3 regions of the Streptomyces sp. NPDC003327 genome follow, and region 2 is predicted to be linked to each of the others. Evidence: riboswitches for the same ligand, from Rfam matches in the RefSeq annotation. Region 2 holds a riboswitch; each other region holds the start of a gene.

Region 1 (5,592 bases), on a different contig from region 2:
CGGGGAGCGGACGGGGCCGGAGCCGGCCGCGATCGTCTCGCGCGGCGGCAGGCCGGACCTCGCGGGTGAGCGGCTGGCCGGGGTCCGCGCCCCGACCCTCCTCGTGGTGGGCGGCGACGACGCGCTCGTCCTCGACCTCAACCGGCGGGCGCGGGCGCTGCTGCGCTGCGAGAACCGGCTGGCCGTCGTGCCCGGGGCCACGCACCTCTTCGAGGAGCCCGGTGCCCTGGAGGAGGTGGCGCGGCTCGCCACCTCCTGGTTCACCGGGCACTTCCCGGGCGCGGATCAGTAGGGACCGTTGACGTTGTCGATGGAGCCGTAGCGGTCGGCCGCGTAGTTGCAGGCCGCGGTGATGTTGGCGACCGGGTCGTACAGGTCCATGGCCGTGCCCGGCACGTGGTAGGCGAGGAACGTCGGCTCGATCACCTGGAGCAGGCCCTTGGAGGGCGTGCCGGCGGCGGCGTTGGAGTCCCAGAGGTTGATCGCCCGGGGGTTGCCGGAGGACTCGCGCATGACGTTGCGGAGGATGCCGTCGTACGAGCCGGGGATGCCGTTGCGGGCCATGACGTCCAGCGACTCGCGGATCCAGCCGTCCAGGTTGTCGGCGTAGGCGGGTGCCGCTGCCTGCACGGCCGCGGCCGGGGCAGCGGCCGAGGCGCCGGAGGAGGTGGCCGGGGCCGAGCGCTGCTCCGAACGGCTGGCGCGCTCGGGCGTCGCCGGAGCGGACTTGGCTGCCTTCCCGGCGCTCGTGGATGTCGCGGGCTTCGTGGTCGTGGCGGGCTTCGCGGAATCCCGACGAATCGTCAGTTCGAGACCGGGGTGAATGAGTGACGGGTCGTCGCCCACCACGGTCCTGTTGATCCGGTAAAGGGACTTCCAGCCGCCCTGAATTCCCTTCTTCTGCGCGATCAGGGAAAGCGAGTCGCCGGCCACCACGGTGTAGGTGCGCGCGGCGGCGGGAGCAGCCGGAAGTGCGGCCGGCGCGGAAAGGGCGGGGGCCGCTGCGGGGTGGGCGGCGAACGCTCGCGCGGCGGTCTCCGGGGTGCCGGAGACCGGCTGCGCACCGGCCGTCGCGGGCACGATCAGCGGGAGGGCGAGGGCGGCGCTGCCGGTTCCGGCGAGCGCGAGACCACGGGAGACGGGGCTGCGGCGGGGACGGCGGTGCTTACCGTGTGCAGGCATGACGGGGTTCCTCTCCGGCGCCTGCGGGGTGAGCTGTCGGGTTCGGACGGGAGGTGTCCGGCCGCGCGCACGCGGCTTCACCCCGAGCCGCTCCGGATGACCGGACCGGCGTTTTCGTGGGTCCCCCGCTCCTGCCGTCGGGTGAAAGGGAGGTCTTCGGGCGGTGGCAGGATTCGGCGATCCGCTCGAATGGGGGTGACCGTAGGCGAGGAAGAGGACGCAGAACAAGACGCGCGGTCGGGCGGAGATCGACAAAAGGCACCCGAATAAGCGGAATTCAAGATCGACCCACGGGAGCGGCCGGTGAATTCCCTTGCGGCGTACGGATCCCGCGCGGCGACGACGCCCGGAGACGCGCCGGGAAGTGAGTCGCGTCACGCGGAGAACAATGTCCGCATTGGCGCTGGCAATTCCCTTTGTGCGCGAAGCGCGTGAAATGCACGCCTGGGTGGGCGTGGAGTGCCCCGAGTGTCATAAGTGGCATATCGGACATTCCTCCTCAATGATGAGGAGGATTCGAACCCCAGGAGCCACCGGATGCCCCCCTCCGCCCCCGCCCCCACCCCGGACGCCCTCGACCGCGAGGCGGCGGCGCTCTACGAGAGCGCCGCCTGGCAGCAGATCGTCACCCACTGGACGGCACCGGCACCCGCGCTGCCGCGCACGCCCCCGGCACCCGCCCCGAGCCGCACGCCCCCGCCGCCCCCGGACCCGGCCGAGGAGGGCCCCGGCGACTGGCGCGCACTGCTCACCGTCCCGGTCGACCGGCTGGTGGCCGACGCGCTCGCCGCCCTGCCGCCGCCCGGCCCCGCCGAGCGACGGCTCCCCGGCCGGATCGGCGCCGTCCTGCCGGACCGGCTCCACGCCTGGCGCCGCATCGGCCAGGCCGACCTGCGCCCCTCCGTGCACCTCGCGTACGCCCGGCGTGTCCTTGAGGAGTGGGGCTGGCAGAACGCCCCCTACCGACTGCGCGACGCCCGCGGCGCCCGCTGCGTCTGCGGCGCCCTCCTCACCGCCCACCGCCTCGGCTACGGCAGCGCCGACACCATGAACGAGGCCGCCGCCTGGGTCGTCACCGAACTGCGCTGCCGGGGCTGGCAGGGCCTCATCGGCCCCTGGAACCGTGCCCCCGGCCGTACCGCCGCCGACGCGGTCGCCCTGCTGGACGCCACGATCCGGCGCGCCGCGCACGCGGGCCACTGAGCCCGGCGCCTCAGCCGGTGACGCTCGGCGCGCCCGTCTCGATGTGACCCGTGTACCGCCGCGACCAGCTCCCGTCGATGTCGGCGAGGACCGTGAAGTCGTACCAGCCGTTCTGGTACGCGACGACGTTGAAGACGTCCTCGCGCGCCGCGTTCGCCGGCACCGTGTACGTCCACGGGCCGTCCGTCCGGTAGGCGTTCGACCGGATCGTGAACGTGACGGGCCCCGCCGAGGCGTTCGTCATCCGGAACCACAAGGCCGTCCTGCCGGTGCCGGGGTCGGTGGCGTACCGGGCCGTCACCTCCACGGCCTTCCCGGCCTTGGAGGCGTCCCCCGTGAAGCGGCGCAGGAAGCGGTTGGGTCCCATCATCGAGATGTCGTACTTCCCGGACCCCGAGCCCAGACCGATGTTGAAGTAGTCGGTGGCCGTGCCGCCCGGATCGACCGTGTACTGCCAGGCGGCCGTGTCCCGGTGCTGGTGGGGATGGATCGAGAAGTGGGCGGCCCGCTTCGCCTCCGCGCCCTGGTTCGTCATCGAGAACCAGGCGAGGATCTTCCCGGACGAGCCGAACTCGAAGCGGTCGAGGTTGCCGTTGACCTGGTACGGCAGGGCGCGAGCCGGTCGCGTGCCCGGTTCCTGGGCGGGCAGCGCGTTGTTCTGCGGCGCCGGGTTCGGCAGCGGTGCGCAGGTCGCCTGGCCGATCACCTTCGCCGTGCCCGGCAGGCCGGCCGGTACGCCGTACACCGGACGGGCGAAGTCGAAGACCCCGGTGAGGTCGCCCGTCACCCTCCGCCGCCACGCACTGATGTTCGGGCAGGTCGCCGGGGTGCCGAGGGCGGTCGTCCAGGTCTCCAGGAAGCGCAGCACGGAGGTGTGGTCGAAGACCTCCGAGCTCACCCAGCCCCCGCGCGTCCACGGCGACATGACGACCATGGGGACGCGGAATCCCAGCCCGACCGGAACGCCGTCGAGGTACTCGCCCGGGGTCCCCGGCGGCGCGACCGGCGGCGGCACGTGGTCGAAGAAGCCGTCGTTCTCGTCGTAGTTGAGGAACATCACCGTCGAGTCGAACACCTCCGCGTCCGCGGCGAGCGCCCGGTACACCAGGTCGACGAAGTGCGCGCCGTCGCCCGGCGGGGCGTAGGGGTGCTCCGAGAACGCCTCGCTCGCCACCACCCACGACACCTGTGGCAGCGTGCCCGCGCGCACGTCGGCGCGGATCGCGGCGGCGATGTCGTCCGGCGTCGACCCGGTCACCCGCGGGACGGACCCCATCCCGCGGTCGTACAGCGGGTCGCCGGGCCGGGCGTCCGTGAACCGCTTGAAGTAGGCGAGGCCGTTGTCGCCGTAGTTGTCCTGCGCGTTCTGGTAGACCTTCCAGCTCACCCCGGCCCGCTGCAGCGCCTCCGCGTACGTCTCCCAGGTCAGCCCGGACTCCTCGCCGCCGTCCTTGCTGGAGGCGTCGATCCGCCCGCTCCACAGGAAGGTGCGGTTGGGGCCGGTCGCGCTGAGGGCCGAACAGAAGTAGGAGTCGCAGATCGTGTAGTGGTCGGCGAGGGCGTGGTGGAAGGGGATGTCCTGGCGGTCGAGGTAACCGAGCGTCCGCGTGTTGCCCACCCCCGTCACCCAGTTGTCGAGGCGGCCCCCGTTCCAGGCGGCGTGCTGCGAGGTCCAGCTGTGCGGCAGGTCGCCGGTGCACTGCGCGAGCGTCTCGCCGTCCACCCCGCCCGCCGGCGGGGTGTCGCTGAGCAGCCACGGGTACTGCCGCCCGCCCCAGTTCGGCTGCTGGAAGACGCTCCAGCCGCCGGGCAGGTTCCCCGCCGCCCGGTCGCCGAAGCCCCGTACTCCCCGCAGGGTGCCGAAGTAGTGGTCGAAGCTGCGGTTCTCCTGCATCAGGATCACCACGTGCCGGACGTCGGTGAGGGTGCCCGTGGCGGCCCTCGCGGCGGCCGACGCCCGCGTCGGCGGCAGCGCCGCCCCGGCGACGAGCCCCGCGCCGATGCCGACGAATCCCCTGCGACTGATGGGAAGCATGCCCCGCCTCTCGCCTCACGGCGAGCCCGTGCGGCACGCCGGTGGACATGATGGGGGGAGTGGCCGCCAAAGGTATAGATCCGTGCGCTCATTCGCGGGCGAACGCTTCGGTGGCGGCGTGAAAGGCTTCTGTACACGGCATCTGATGACCGGTGATTGGTTCTCGAGTGAACCAATGATCGTCTCGGTGTCGCCTCTGCGTGCATTGTCCGCCGGGATGCGGGTCGGGATGTCCGCCGGGATGTCCGTCGGGATCTCTGTGCGTGGTCTCTGGAAAGTCGGTGCGTCTTCCTGCTTGACTCCTTCTCAGGACACGCATCTTCAATCACCCGCACGCACCCTCCTTGCAAGGAGCGCCGTATGAGCACCTCCCGAACCGCGGCGGAGATCGCCTCCCAGCCGGCCACCTGGCTCCGCGCCACCCGCACCCTCGACCGACACGCCGCCGCCCTGCCCCGGCGCGGCGAGCGGGTCGCCGTGATCGGCTGCGGCACCTCCTGGTTCATGGCCCAGGCCTACGCGGAGCTGCGCGAGTCCGGCGGCCACGGGGAGACCGACGCCTTCGCCGCGTCCGCCTTCCCCCACGGCCGCCGCTACGACAGGGTCGTGGCCCTCACCCGCTCCGGTACGACGAGCGAGGTGCTCGCCGTCCTCGCCCGGCTGCGCGGCACGGTGTCGACCGGAGCGGTCACCGCCGACCCCACGACGCCCGTGATGGACCTCGCCGACGCCGTCGCCGTACTCGACTTCGCGGACGAGGAGTCGGTCGTCCAGACGCGGTTCGCGACGACGGCGCTGGCCCTCTTCCGGGCCCAGCTGGAGGCCGAGGACGCCCTGCCCGAAGGGGTCGCCACCGTCGAGGAGGCCGCGCTCGACGCCGAACGCGCCCTCGCCGCCCCCCTCGACGAGGCCGTCCTGACGGCCGGACAGTTCACCTTCCTCGGCACCGGCTGGACCTACGGCCTCGCCCTCGAAGCCGGGCTCAAGATGCGCGAGGCGGCGGGTGCGTGGACGGAGGCCTACCCCGCGATGGAGTACCGCCACGGCCCCATCAGCATCACCGGTCCCGGCCGCGTGGCCTGGGGGTTCGGCGCCCTGCCGGCCGGACTCGCGGACGAGGTGCGCAAGGTCGGCGGGCTCCTCGTCGAGAGCGACCTCGACCCCATGGCGGA
Region 2 (5,592 bases):
TGGAGACGGTCTGCCTCGGCCAGGCCGGCTCGACCGCGGCCGTCCTGCTCGCCGCCGGCACCCCGGGAAAGCGGATGACGCTCCCCGGTGCCCGGGTCACCCTGCGGCAGCCCGCCCTGGACGAACCGGCGCGGGGACAGATCGACGACCTCGACCTCCAGGCACGCGAGCTGCTGCGGCTGCGCGCCCTGATGACCGGACTCCTCGCCGGGCACACCGGCAGGACCCGCGAGCAGGTCGAGGCGGACCTCGACCGCCTCACCGTCCTCGACGCGCAGGGGGCGGTCGCGTACGGGCTCGTCGACGCCGTGGTCGCGAACCGGCGGCCGCCCGCCGGACTCGCGGCGCGGTGAGCCGGCCGTGCTCCCGGAGCTGCCGCCACTGCCCGCGCTGACGCGCGCCGAGGGCGAGTTCATCGACGCGTACCTCGAAGTCGTCGACCTCCTGGGGAGGATCAATCCATCCAGGTCAACGCATACCTATGGGGCACTGCGAGCGGCACAAGCCCTGGTGGGGCGGTCGCAGGCACTGTGCGAGGCGCTGACGCTCATGCATGTGCGGGGCGAGAGCGAGGTCCACACCGGCACATTGGCCGATGCGCTACGGGTGTTGGACGGGGAGCGCCGGGCGGGCCGGGTCACCGTGCCGCCGTCGCGCGCGAGTTGACATTCCGGCGTGTCGTGTCGAGCCCCGGACGGCCGACGCGGACCGCAGAAACCCTCCCCCGTTCGGCGTAGTCGACGAGTCGACATATGGCTCGGGTGAGTTGCACAACAGGTGTACGCATCTGGCGGAATGAGCCATTCCACTGCTGGTGCGGGGCTCATCGGCCAAACCTCCGAAGATCACGAAACCCGCTTGTCCACCCGTATGGATCAGTCGTGAGGAGCCTCACAAATGGCCGTTTCCGCTCGGTTTTCGCCCATGTCGTGGGTCAAGATCCCTCACGACGACAAGCCCCCGCCAGCCGCGGCGGGGCGGTCCGGGCGGACGCCGAGTCCTGCCGCTGTCCCGGACGTCTGGTCGACAGGATTGGATCGGCAGGAGTGGAGGACCCGAGCAGTACGGGACGTCCGCGTCGTACACCGCGGTGTACGACACGGGGCCGTTCCTCGGGGTGAAGCCGCATCCGCGGCCGGGCATCTTCGCCTGCCCGAACCCGACAGGTCATCCTTCACAGGCGGCTGACGAAGGGTTGCGCATGACTGCGCAGACGCATGTCCCGTCCCTGCTGACCCGGGCCGGAGCCGTCTCGGCTCTCACCCTCGCCGCCGTCGGCGGCACCCTGCTCGCACCCGGTGCGGCACCCGAGGCCCAGGCAGCCACCGCACACGCCAACAAGGCACTGAGCGTCGCCGCGTCCAAGAAGGGATCGCCCTACCGGTACGGAGCCGCGGGACCCACCCGGTTCGACTGCTCCGGCCTGGCGCTCTACGCGTACAAGCAGGCGGGCAAGACGCTGCCGCGCACCGCGCAGCAGCAGTACAACACCACCCGGCACGTCTCCGCGTCGAGCCGACAGCAGGGGGACCTGGTCTTCTTCCACTCGGGTGGAAGGGTCTACCACGTGGGGATCTACGCCGGCAGCAACAAGATCTGGCACTCGCCCAAGGCGGGCTCCTGGGTGAAGCTCGACCGGATCTGGACGTCCAAGGTCTACTACGGCCGCGTCCGGTGACGTCGGGCCGGGGGGAGGAGCCCGGCCGACGTGAGCCGTGGACCGGCCGGGGCCCCGGCCGGTTCAGCAGGTGACGACCGGGGCGGCGGCCGTCCACGGGAGGGTGATCGCGACCGTCTTGCCGCCCTCCTCGGTCGGCGTGACGGAGAGACGGCCGCCCGCCTCGGCCGTCAGGACGCGGATGATGGCCATGCCCCGGCCGTTGTCCTGCTGGACCGCCGCCGGGAGGCGGCGGGGCCAGCGCGGATGGCTGTCGGTGACCCCGATCCGCAGGACCTCCTCCCGGTCGAGCCGCACCTCCACCGTGAAGGTGGGCGACTGGCCGAACGTGTGCTGGACGGCGTTGGTGGCCAGCTCGGAGACGATCAGCCGGATCGCGTCGGCGGTCTCCGTCGCGTCGTCGAGTCCCCACCCCGTGAGGACCTCCGCGACGTGCCGCCGGGCCCGGGAGACCGAGGCCGGGTCGCTCGGCAGCGTGAGGGTTGCTTCCTGGTGGTCCGCCATGGCGCCGCTGTCCCTTTCCCGCCGGGGCCGAAGGCGCCCCGGATCGCGCTTCGCGCCAGAGTGCCATCGATCACACGGCCCCGAGGGGCGTTCTACCGAGATATGTACATATCTGTCGCCCGAAGCGGTGAACTCTGCGCAGTCAAGGCCCCTTTGGGGATCCGGCGCGGGTCGTCACCGGAGCGGCGCCGTCCGCAGGATCGTGGCGACCGCGCTCTCGATCTGCGCGTCGGTCAGGTCGGCGCGGGCGGTCAGCCGCAGCCGCGAGATGCCGTCGGGCACGGACGGCGGCCGGAAGCAGCCGACGGCCAGGCCCTGTTCGCGGCAGTCCGCCGCCCAGCGCAGCGCGGCCTCCGGGGACGGCGCGTGCACCGAGACGACGGCCGCGTCCGGCCGGGCCGCGGTGAGCCCGGCGTCCGTGAGCAGCCGGTGCAGGGTCGTCGCGACCGTACGGACCCGCGCGGCACGCCCCGGTTCGGCCGCTATCAGCCGCAGGCTCGCGAGGGCGGCCCCCGTGGCGGCCGGGGCGAGCCCGGTGTCGAAGATGAAGGTGCGGGCCGCGTTCACCAGGTGCTCGATCACCCGGGCCGGGCCGAGGACGGCGCCGCCCTGGCTGCCCAGCGACTTGGAGAGGGTGAGGGTGGCCACGACGTCCTCGTCGCCGGCGAGTCCTGCCTCGTGCAGGGCGCCCCGGCCGCCGTCGCCGAGGACGCCGAAGCCGTGGGCGTCGTCCACGACGAGCCCGGCGCCGTGCTGCCGGCAGGCCTCCGCGAGCGCGCCGAGCGGCGCCCGGTCGCCGTCGACGGAGAAGACGGAGTCGCTGACGACGAGCGCCCGGCGCCCGGGGTGCGCTTCCAGAGTCTTGCGTACGGCCTCGGGGTCGGCGTGCGGGACGACCGCGCTCTCGGCGCGGGCCAGCCGGCAACCGTCCACGATGGAGGCGTGGTTGGCCGCGTCGGAGACGACGAGGGCGTCCCGCCCGCCGAGCGCGGTGAGCGCCGCCAGGTTCGCGGTGTAGCCGGACGAGAAGACGAGCGCCGCCTCGAAGCCGCAGAAGGCGGCCAGTTCGCGTTCGAGCTCCGCGTGCAGCCGGGTCGTGCCCGTGACGAGACGGGAGCCGGTGGAGCCGGCGCCCCAGCGCCGTGCCGCCTCGGCCGCCGCGCCGGTGACCTCCGGGTGCCGGGTGAGGCCCAGGTAGTCGTTGCCCGCCAGGTCGAGCAGCTCCGACTCGGCCGCCCGGGGCCGCAGCGTACGGACGAGTCCGGCCTCGGCCCGGCGCCGCGCCTCCCCCTCGGTCCAGTCGAACGCGGTGCGGCGCGGGTCGGCGGCCCGCGTCTCCTCGGCCTGTGGCATGCGGCGTTCCTTTTGTAGGCAGCGCACAGACACTAGCCGGAGGTCGCGGGCACCGGGGTGTGGTCATGCACACACCTCCTTCGGCGTCGTTTGTTCGGATCCTCCTTGGCCCGGGGGTGTGCCGTAGGCGAGGATCAGCGCTTATGGACCTGCTGAACACGCTGGTGGAGAAGGGGCTGCGGCGCGAGCTGCCGACCCGTGAAGAAGCGCTCGCCGTGCTGGCGACCTCCGACGACGAACTGCTCGATGTGGTGGCCGCGGCCGGCAAGGTGCGCCGTCAGTGGTTCGGCCGCCGGGTGAAGCTCAACTACCTCGTCAACCTGAAGTCCGGGCTCTGCCCGGAGGACTGCTCGTACTGTTCCCAGCGGCTCGGCTCCAAGGCCGAGATCCTGAAGTACACCTGGCTGAAGCCGGACGAGGCCTCGCAGGCCGCCGCCGCGGGCGTCGCGGGCGGCGCCAAGCGGGTCTGCCTGGTGGCCAGCGGCCGCGGCCCGACGGACCGGGACGTCGAGCGCGTCGGCAGGACGATCGAGGCGATCAAGGAGCAGAACGAGGGCGTCGAGGTCTGTGCCTGCCTCGGTCTGCTCTCGGACGGCCAGGCGGAGCGGCTGCGGGACGCCGGCGCCGACGCGTACAACCACAACCTGAACACGTCCGAGGGGACGTACGGGGAGATCACCACCACCCACACCTACGCGGACCGGGTGGACACCGTGCGGAAGGCGCACGCCGCCGGTCTGTCGGCCTGCTCGGGCCTCATCGCGGGCATGGGCGAGACCGACGAGGACCTGGTCGACGTGGTGTACGCGCTGCGCGAGCTGGACTCGGACTCGGTGCCGGTCAACTTCCTGATCCCCTTCGAGGGCACGCCGCTCGCCGAGGAGTGGAACCTCACCCCGCAGCGCTGCCTGCGCATCCTGGCGATGGTCCGGTTCGTCTGCCCGGACGTCGAGGTCCGGATCGCGGGCGGCCGCGAGGTGCACCTGCGCTCGATGCAGCCGCTGGCCCTGCACATCGCGAACTCGATCTTCCTCGGCGACTACCTGACCAGTGAGGGCCAGGCGGGCAAGGCCGACCTCGACATGATCGCCGACGCGGGCTTCGAGGTGGAGGGCGCGGGCACGACGACCCTGCCGGCCCACCGCGCGGACGCCCTCGCCGCGGCCGGTGCCGGTGCGGCGAGCGCCGGGGGCTGCGGTTCGCAGGCCGCCGCGGCCGGCTGCGGTGCGCACGCGGAGGAGGGCGGCGGCTGCGGTCCCTGCGGCGGTCACGCGGCGCCGGAGGCGCCCGCCGCGGCGGGCCAGGCCCGGACCGACCTGGTGGCCGTGCGCCGCCGGGGCGCCGGCACGGACCTCGCCCCGAACGCGTAGCGGCGGCCATGCGCAACGACGAACTGATCGCCCTCGACCGGGCGCACGTCTGGCATCCGTACGGCCCCATGCCGGGCCGCACGGACCCGCTGGTCGTCGCGTCCGCGTCGGGCGTACGGCTGCGGCTCGCCGAACCGGTCGAGGGGCAGGCCGAGTTGATCGACGGCATGTCCTCCTGGTGGTCGGCGGTCCACGGCTACAACCACCCGGTCCTCAACGAGGCCGTGCGGGACCAGCTGGGCCGGATGAGCCACGTGATGTTCGGCGGGCTCACCCACGAGCCTGCCGTCCGGCTCGCCACCCGGCTCGTCGAGATCACCCCCGAGCCGCTGCGGCACGTCTTCCTCAGCGACTCGGGCTCGGTCTCCGTCGAGGTCGCCGCCAAGATGTGCCTCCAGTACTGGCGCTCGCTCGGCCGCGGCGGCAAGCGGCGGCTCCTCACCTGGCGGGGTGGCTACCACGGGGACACCTGGCAGCCGATGTCGGTGTGCGACCCCGGGGGCGGCATGCACGAGCTGTGGTCCGGGGTGCTCCAGCGGCAGGTGTTCGTGGACGCGCCGCCCGCCGCGTACGAGGAGTCGTACGCCGAGCTGCTCAGGACCACGATCGCCGCCCACGCCGACGAGCTGGCCGCGGTGATCGTGGAGCCGGTGGTGCAGGGCGCGGGCGGGATGCGCTTCCACGACC
Region 3 (5,592 bases), on a different contig from region 2:
GGGGAGCTGCTCTCGGGGCGCCTGAAGGAGCTCGTGCCCCGGTACGAGCTGCTGCACGAGATCCGCGGGCGCGGGCTGATGATCGGCATCGAGTTCGGCCGGCCGGCCTCGCTCGGGCTGCGCGGCCGCTGGACGATGCTCCAGGCGGCCCGCAGGGGGCTCTTCGCCCAGATGGTCGTGGTCCCGCTGCTCCAGCGGCACCACATCCTCACCCAGGTCTCCGGGGACCAGCTGGAGGTGATCAAGCTGATCCCGCCGCTCGTCGTCGACGAGGCGGACGTGGACCGCTTCGTGACCGCGTTCACGGCCGTCATGGACGAGGCGCACGGCGGTGGCGGACTGATGTGGGACTTCGGGAAGACGCTGGTCAAGCAGGCCGTCGCCCAGCGCTGACCAGGCGGTCGCCCCGTGCTGACCGGGCCGTCGCCCAGCGCTGACCGGCCGTCGCACGGGTCTTTTGCCTCTGGGGCAAGAAACTTGCCTCAGAGGCATGATTCTGGCGCAATGGGCGCATGGACCACCTCTCCGGGGATACCTCCCCGGACCCCGTCGCCCCCGACGTCCTGCCCGACGTCGCCCCGCAGCTGCGCGGGCTGCGCCGCCGCAGGGGGCTCACCCTGGAGGCCGCGGCCCAGCGGGCCGGGCTCTCGCCGGCCCACCTCTCCCGTCTGGAGACGGGGAACCGGCAGCCGTCGCTGCCGATGCTGCTCGCCCTCGCCCGTATCTACGGTACGACGGTCTCCGAGCTGCTCGGCGAGGCGCCGCCCGAGCGGGACCCGGTCGTCCGGGCCGGCAGGTCGGAGCCGGTCGAGGCCGACGGCTGGATCTACCGGCAGGCGGGCGGCGCCGGACGCGCGATGCAGTGCCTGCGCGTCCACGTGCCGTACGCCACCCGGGCCGACATCGTGCGCGTCCATCCCGGCGAGGAGTGGCTCCACGTCCTCGAAGGGCGGGTGCGTCTCGCGCTCGGCGAGGCCGTCCACGTCCTCGATCCCGGGGACAGCGCGCACTTCGACTCGCTCACCCCGCACCGGATCGGCGCCGTCGGCCGCTCCGGAGCGGAGGTCCTCTTCGTCCACACCCTGATGCAGAGCCCCGCCGCCGAGCTGTGCCTCGGCGACGGGACCCCGCACCGGCGCTGACACCCGAAAGGTGCTGCCATGTCCGAGAAGTCCGCTCCGGTCACCGGCGAGGAACGCGGTGGCGGGAAGTTCCCCAAGGGGCTCGTGCTCCGCCTCTTCGCCTACCTCGTCGCCGGACACCTCTTCGCCGGCTTCCTCTACCTGCTCTTCATGCTCGGCGGGCAGAACCAGTAGGGGGCGGGCCCGGCGGGATCCGGAGGAGACGCCTACACCTCCGTGAGCAGCCGCTCCCGCAGTCGCTCACGGGTCTCCGGGGCCAGCTTCAGGCCCTCGGTGAGGTAGGCGTCCACCGATCCCCAGGTCGCCTCGATCGTCTCGAACGCGGCCCGCAGGTACTCCACCCGCGCGTCGAAGAGCGGGCTCAGCAGCTCCATCACCTCCGGAGACATCGCGTCCGGGGCGGTGGAGCTGCGGCGCACCTTGTAGCGGCGGTGCGGGGCGTTCGACTTCACGTAGTCCGCCTCGATCGCCTCCCGCTCGACGCCCACGGCGAGCAGGGTGATCGCGACCGAGAGTCCGGCCCGGTCCTTGCCGGCCGCACAGTGCATCAGGGCCGGAACGCTGTCGTCGGCCATCGCGTGCAGGACCCGGCTGTGCTCGACGGTCCGCTCGACAATCATCTTCCGGTACGAATCGGACATACGGGCGGCGGCCTTGCCGTCGCCCAGGATCTCCCGGAGCTGGGCGAGGTTCCCCCCGCGGACCAGCTTCCAGAACTCCTTGCCGTCGGCCGGGTCATTGAGGGGGATGTTCACGTTCCGGACGCCGGGAAGCTCGACGTCCGCTCCCTCGACCTTCCGGTCCGCCGCGTTGCGGAAGTCGAAGACCGTGTGGAGCCCCAGGGTCGCGAGGAAGGCGGCGTCCTCCTCGGTGGCGTGCGCGAGGTGGCCGCTGCGGAAGAGGCGCCCGGGGCGCACCCGCCGGCCGTCCGTCGTCGGCAGCCCGCCAACGTCCCGGAAGTTGCGGACCTCGACGAGGCCGGGCTCGTTCGCATCGACGGGCGGGACCTGAGGCAGCTGCTGCGTCACGGATGCTCCTGGGGGTAGGCGTTCGAGTGCCCGACGCAGGGTCGGTTCATCGGACAATCATCCAGGTGGGGACCGCGTGGCGCACCCCCTCGGCTGCGAATAGGGCGATCTGTCCGAATTGAGGGGATAGGGGTAACGCGCCCTGGTTATGGGCGAGATGGGCTCCCGCGCGTGAGCAGGGTCATAGAAGTGACGGATCGTGGCCGACCCCCCGCGCCAATTCCCCTGCGGAAAAGGGAAATCGAAGCTCCGCCATCGACGGAGGGTGACCGGAATTCCCGCCGCGAAGATCGGCAAGGAATGGCTCCGGAAAAGGGCGGCTTGTTCCCGCCCACCCGCTCGTCTAGCGTCACGCTCACTCCGGTCGGACCGCCGAATCCTGCCACCGTCCGGAATTCATCCCCATCCCGTTGCGTGGCAGGAGCGGGGGACCCAGGAAGTACGCCGGTCCCGCGACGCAGGACGGCTCGGGGTGAAGCCGCGCGAGAGCGCGGCCGGGCATCTCCAGTCCGAACCCGACAGCTCACCTCGCAGGCGCCGGAGAGGAATTCGCCATGCCCGCGAAGGGTAAGCACCGCCGCACCAGGACCAACCCCCTCACCCGTGGCTTCGTCGCCGCCGGCACCGGAGGCGCCGTCGTCGCCCTCCCGCTGCTCGGTGCGACCGGCGCCCACGCCGCCGAGCAGGCCGCCCCGGCCGCCGCCACCGCCCGCACCGTCGCCTCCGTGGCCGCCGCCCAGACGAAGGCGCCCGCCGCCGCGCCCAAGGCCGCCGCCCCGAAGACGTACACCGTCGTCAGCGGCGACTACCTGTCCAAGATCGCCGTCGAGCACGACATCGCCGGCGGCTGGGAGCAGCTGTACCAGGACAACCGGCGCGTCATCGGCGGCGACCCCTCGCTGATCCTGCCCGGCATGGAGCTCACCCTCGGTGTGAAGAACACCGCCGCCGCTCCGAAGGCCGCCCCCAAGAGCGCCGCTCCGAAGGCCGCCCCCAAGAGCTCCTCGCCGTCCTCCGACGAGACCCGCGCTTCCCGCGACAGCGAGCGCGACCCCGCCCCGGCCGCCACCTCCGCTTCCTCCGGCAGCACTCAGGGCGGCTCCGAGACGGCCTCCTCCGGCTGGGTCGCCCCCGTCGGCGGCGGCGTCTCCACCCCGTACCGCGCCTCCGGCTCCATGTGGTCCTCCGGCTACCACACCGGCGCCGACTTCATCGCCTCCTCCGGCACCACCGTCCGCGCCGTCGGCGCCGGCACGGTCGTCTCCGCCGGGTGGAGCGGTGCCTACGGCAACGAGGTCGTCATCCAGCACGCCGACGGCAACTACTCGCAGTACGCGCACCTCTCCTCCCTCTCCGTCTCGGCCGGACAGTCCGTCAGCGGCGGCCAGCAGATCGGCCTCTCCGGCTCGACCGGCAACTCCACCGGCCCGCACCTGCACTTCGAGATCCGGACCTCGCCCAGCTACGGCTCGGACATCGACCCGCTGGCGTACCTGCGCCAGCACGGCGTCTCCCTCTGACCCGACGTCTCCCTCCGCTGCGACGCAGGCGCACATCCCCGACGGCCCGGCACACCCCTGTGCCGGGCCGTTCGGCGTGCCTGACCTATTCCGCCTTGGGGGAATCTTTATCGGTGGCATATATCACCCGCCGTCAACCCCTCCTTACGGTCGCGTAGGTCACAGCCGAAAGGGAAGGATGTGCTCCCGTGGCAGACGATTCGACATCAAGAGACAGAGACGCATTCGGGTCGTACGCGGCGATCGGTGACAGCTTCACCGAGGGCGTCGGAGACCCGGGACCCGACGGTGCGTACGTCGGCTGGGCGGACCGGTTCGCGGTCCTGCTCGCCGACCAACTGCCGGAGCACGAGGCCTTCCGCTACGCCAACCTGGCCGTACGGGGACGCCTCCTGGACCAGATCGTCGCGGAACAGGTCCCGCGCGCCAAGGAACTCGCCCCCGACCTGGTGACCTTCTGCGCGGGCGGCAACGACATCATCCGCCCCGGCACCGACCCCGACGACGTCGCCGAGCGCTTCGAGCGCGCCGTCGCCGACCTGACCTCCGCCGTCGGCACGGTCATGGTCACCACCGGCTTCGACACCCGCGACGTGCCACTGCTCAGACACCTGCGCGGCAAGATCGCCACCTACACCGCCCACGTCCGGGCCATCGCCGACCGCTACGACTGCCCGGTCCTCGACCTCTGGTCGCTCCGGTCGGTGCAGGACCGGCGCGCCTGGGACGACGACCGGCTGCACCTCTCGCCCGAGGGCCACACCAGGGTCGCGCTGCGCGCCGCCCAGGTCCTCGGCCTGCCGGTGCCCGCCGACCCGGACCAGCCGTGGCCGCCGGTGCCGCCGCGCGGCACCCTCGAGGTCCGCCGCGACGACATCAACTGGGCGCGGGAGTACCTCGTCCCCTGGATCGGCCGGCGGCTGCGCGGCGAGAGCTCAGGGGACCACGTCGAGGCGAAGCGCCCCGACCTCATGCCCCTGTAGCGGAGGCACGGCGGGGATCCGCTCCAGGACCCCGCCGGCGAACACGTCGTACAGCGGCAGCGTCTCCAGGTGGACGTAGCCGATGTGACAGTCGCAGACGGCGAGGGGGCAGACGCGCGGCCGCAGCGCGGCACGGTACGAACCGTCGTACAGGTTGCCGAGTTCGGCCCTGACGAAGTGACAGCGCCGCACCGTCCCCTCGCCGTCCACCGACACCACCGACTCCCCGGTGCGGCACGGCAGCCCGCCCGAGCGGTGCGGACGCCGGCTGTACGGGAAGAGCGGGTCGACCGCCGTCCAGGCCGCGGCCTCCGCGTCGGTGTACGTGCGCCCCTCCGCCGCGTTCACCCACAGGTAGACGTGCGGCGGCAGCTCGGCGCGCAGCCGCAGCGCCTCCGTGTGGTGCTCCGGCAGGCCGACGATCCCCACGCTGAACCGCACCCCCCGCTCGGCCAGCTCGCCGCACTTGGCGAGGAACCGCCCGTACGGCGTCTGGCCCGGGTGGTACGTGCACCACAGCGCGACCGTCTCCGGGTCCGCGTCGGCCAGCCACTCCGTGCGGCAGCTGAGGTTCGTCTGGATCGCCACCCGCTCGACGTGCGGTAGCCGGGACAGCTCGACCAGCGCACGCCGGTACCAGGAGCGGACCAGGCCCTCCCCCCACGGCGTGAACAGGACACGCAGCCGGTCGCCGCTCTGCTCGGCCACCCAGCCGGTGAAGCGTTCGAGCGCGGCCCGGTCGGCGCGCAGCTGCTCGCGGCTGTCCCGGCGCTTGGCGAAGGGGCAGTACGGACAGTCGAAGTCGCAGGAGGAGAGCGGTCCCCGGTAGAGCAGGGTCAGGTCCACCGCCGCCCCCTACTTCGGCTCGTACGCGGCCATCGCGGCCCGTACGGCGGGGGAGAACAGCTCGGGGCCGAGC

The links. Region 2 has a riboswitch for cyclic di-AMP ahead of ACWDVG_RS09065 (C40 family peptidase). Riboswitches for the same ligand answer to the same signal wherever they lie in the genome.
Region 1: linked by a shared signal. The riboswitch ahead of ACWDVG_RS26765 (transglycosylase SLT domain-containing protein) and the one ahead of ACWDVG_RS09065 (C40 family peptidase) in region 2 are both predicted to bind cyclic di-AMP.
Region 3: linked by a shared signal. The riboswitch ahead of ACWDVG_RS30280 (peptidoglycan DD-metalloendopeptidase family protein) and the one ahead of ACWDVG_RS09065 (C40 family peptidase) in region 2 are both predicted to bind cyclic di-AMP.

What each region holds. Positions count from the first base shown of each region.
Region 1 covers NZ_JBSFSA010000046.1:45,167-50,758, reverse strand. Annotated here, with positions in the region: partial or broken gene ACWDVG_RS26770 (hypothetical protein) at 1-292, shown strand, start outside; gene ACWDVG_RS26765 (transglycosylase SLT domain-containing protein) at 286-1,182, opposite strand; cyclic di-AMP (ydaO/yuaA leader) riboswitch at 1,188-1,371, opposite strand; gene ACWDVG_RS26760 (DUF6197 family protein) at 1,720-2,385, shown strand; gene ACWDVG_RS26755 (phosphocholine-specific phospholipase C) at 2,396-4,420, opposite strand; gene ACWDVG_RS26750 (SIS domain-containing protein) at 4,781-5,592, shown strand, end outside.
Region 2 covers NZ_JBSFSA010000007.1:113,919-119,510, reverse strand. Annotated here, with positions in the region: gene ACWDVG_RS09075 (ATP-dependent Clp protease proteolytic subunit) at 1-353, shown strand, start outside; gene ACWDVG_RS09070 (hypothetical protein) at 361-666, shown strand; cyclic di-AMP (ydaO/yuaA leader) riboswitch at 1,074-1,198, shown strand; gene ACWDVG_RS09065 (C40 family peptidase) at 1,202-1,678, shown strand; gene ACWDVG_RS09060 (ATP-binding protein) at 1,742-2,182, opposite strand; gene ACWDVG_RS09055 (8-amino-7-oxononanoate synthase) at 2,357-3,535, opposite strand; gene bioB (biotin synthase BioB) at 3,679-4,905, shown strand; gene ACWDVG_RS09045 (adenosylmethionine--8-amino-7-oxononanoate transaminase) at 4,914-5,592, shown strand, end outside.
Region 3 covers NZ_JBSFSA010000069.1:10,826-16,417, reverse strand. Annotated here, with positions in the region: gene ACWDVG_RS30300 (aspartate aminotransferase family protein) at 1-393, shown strand, start outside; gene ACWDVG_RS30295 (helix-turn-helix domain-containing protein) at 513-1,142, shown strand; gene ACWDVG_RS30290 (DUF6126 family protein) at 1,161-1,316, shown strand; gene ACWDVG_RS30285 (tyrosine-protein phosphatase) at 1,349-2,170, opposite strand; cyclic di-AMP (ydaO/yuaA leader) riboswitch at 2,559-2,720, shown strand; gene ACWDVG_RS30280 (peptidoglycan DD-metalloendopeptidase family protein) at 2,725-3,690, shown strand; gene ACWDVG_RS30275 (SGNH/GDSL hydrolase family protein) at 3,879-4,673, shown strand; gene ACWDVG_RS30270 (STM4011 family radical SAM protein) at 4,626-5,519, opposite strand; gene ACWDVG_RS30265 (STM4012 family radical SAM protein) at 5,529-5,592, opposite strand, start outside.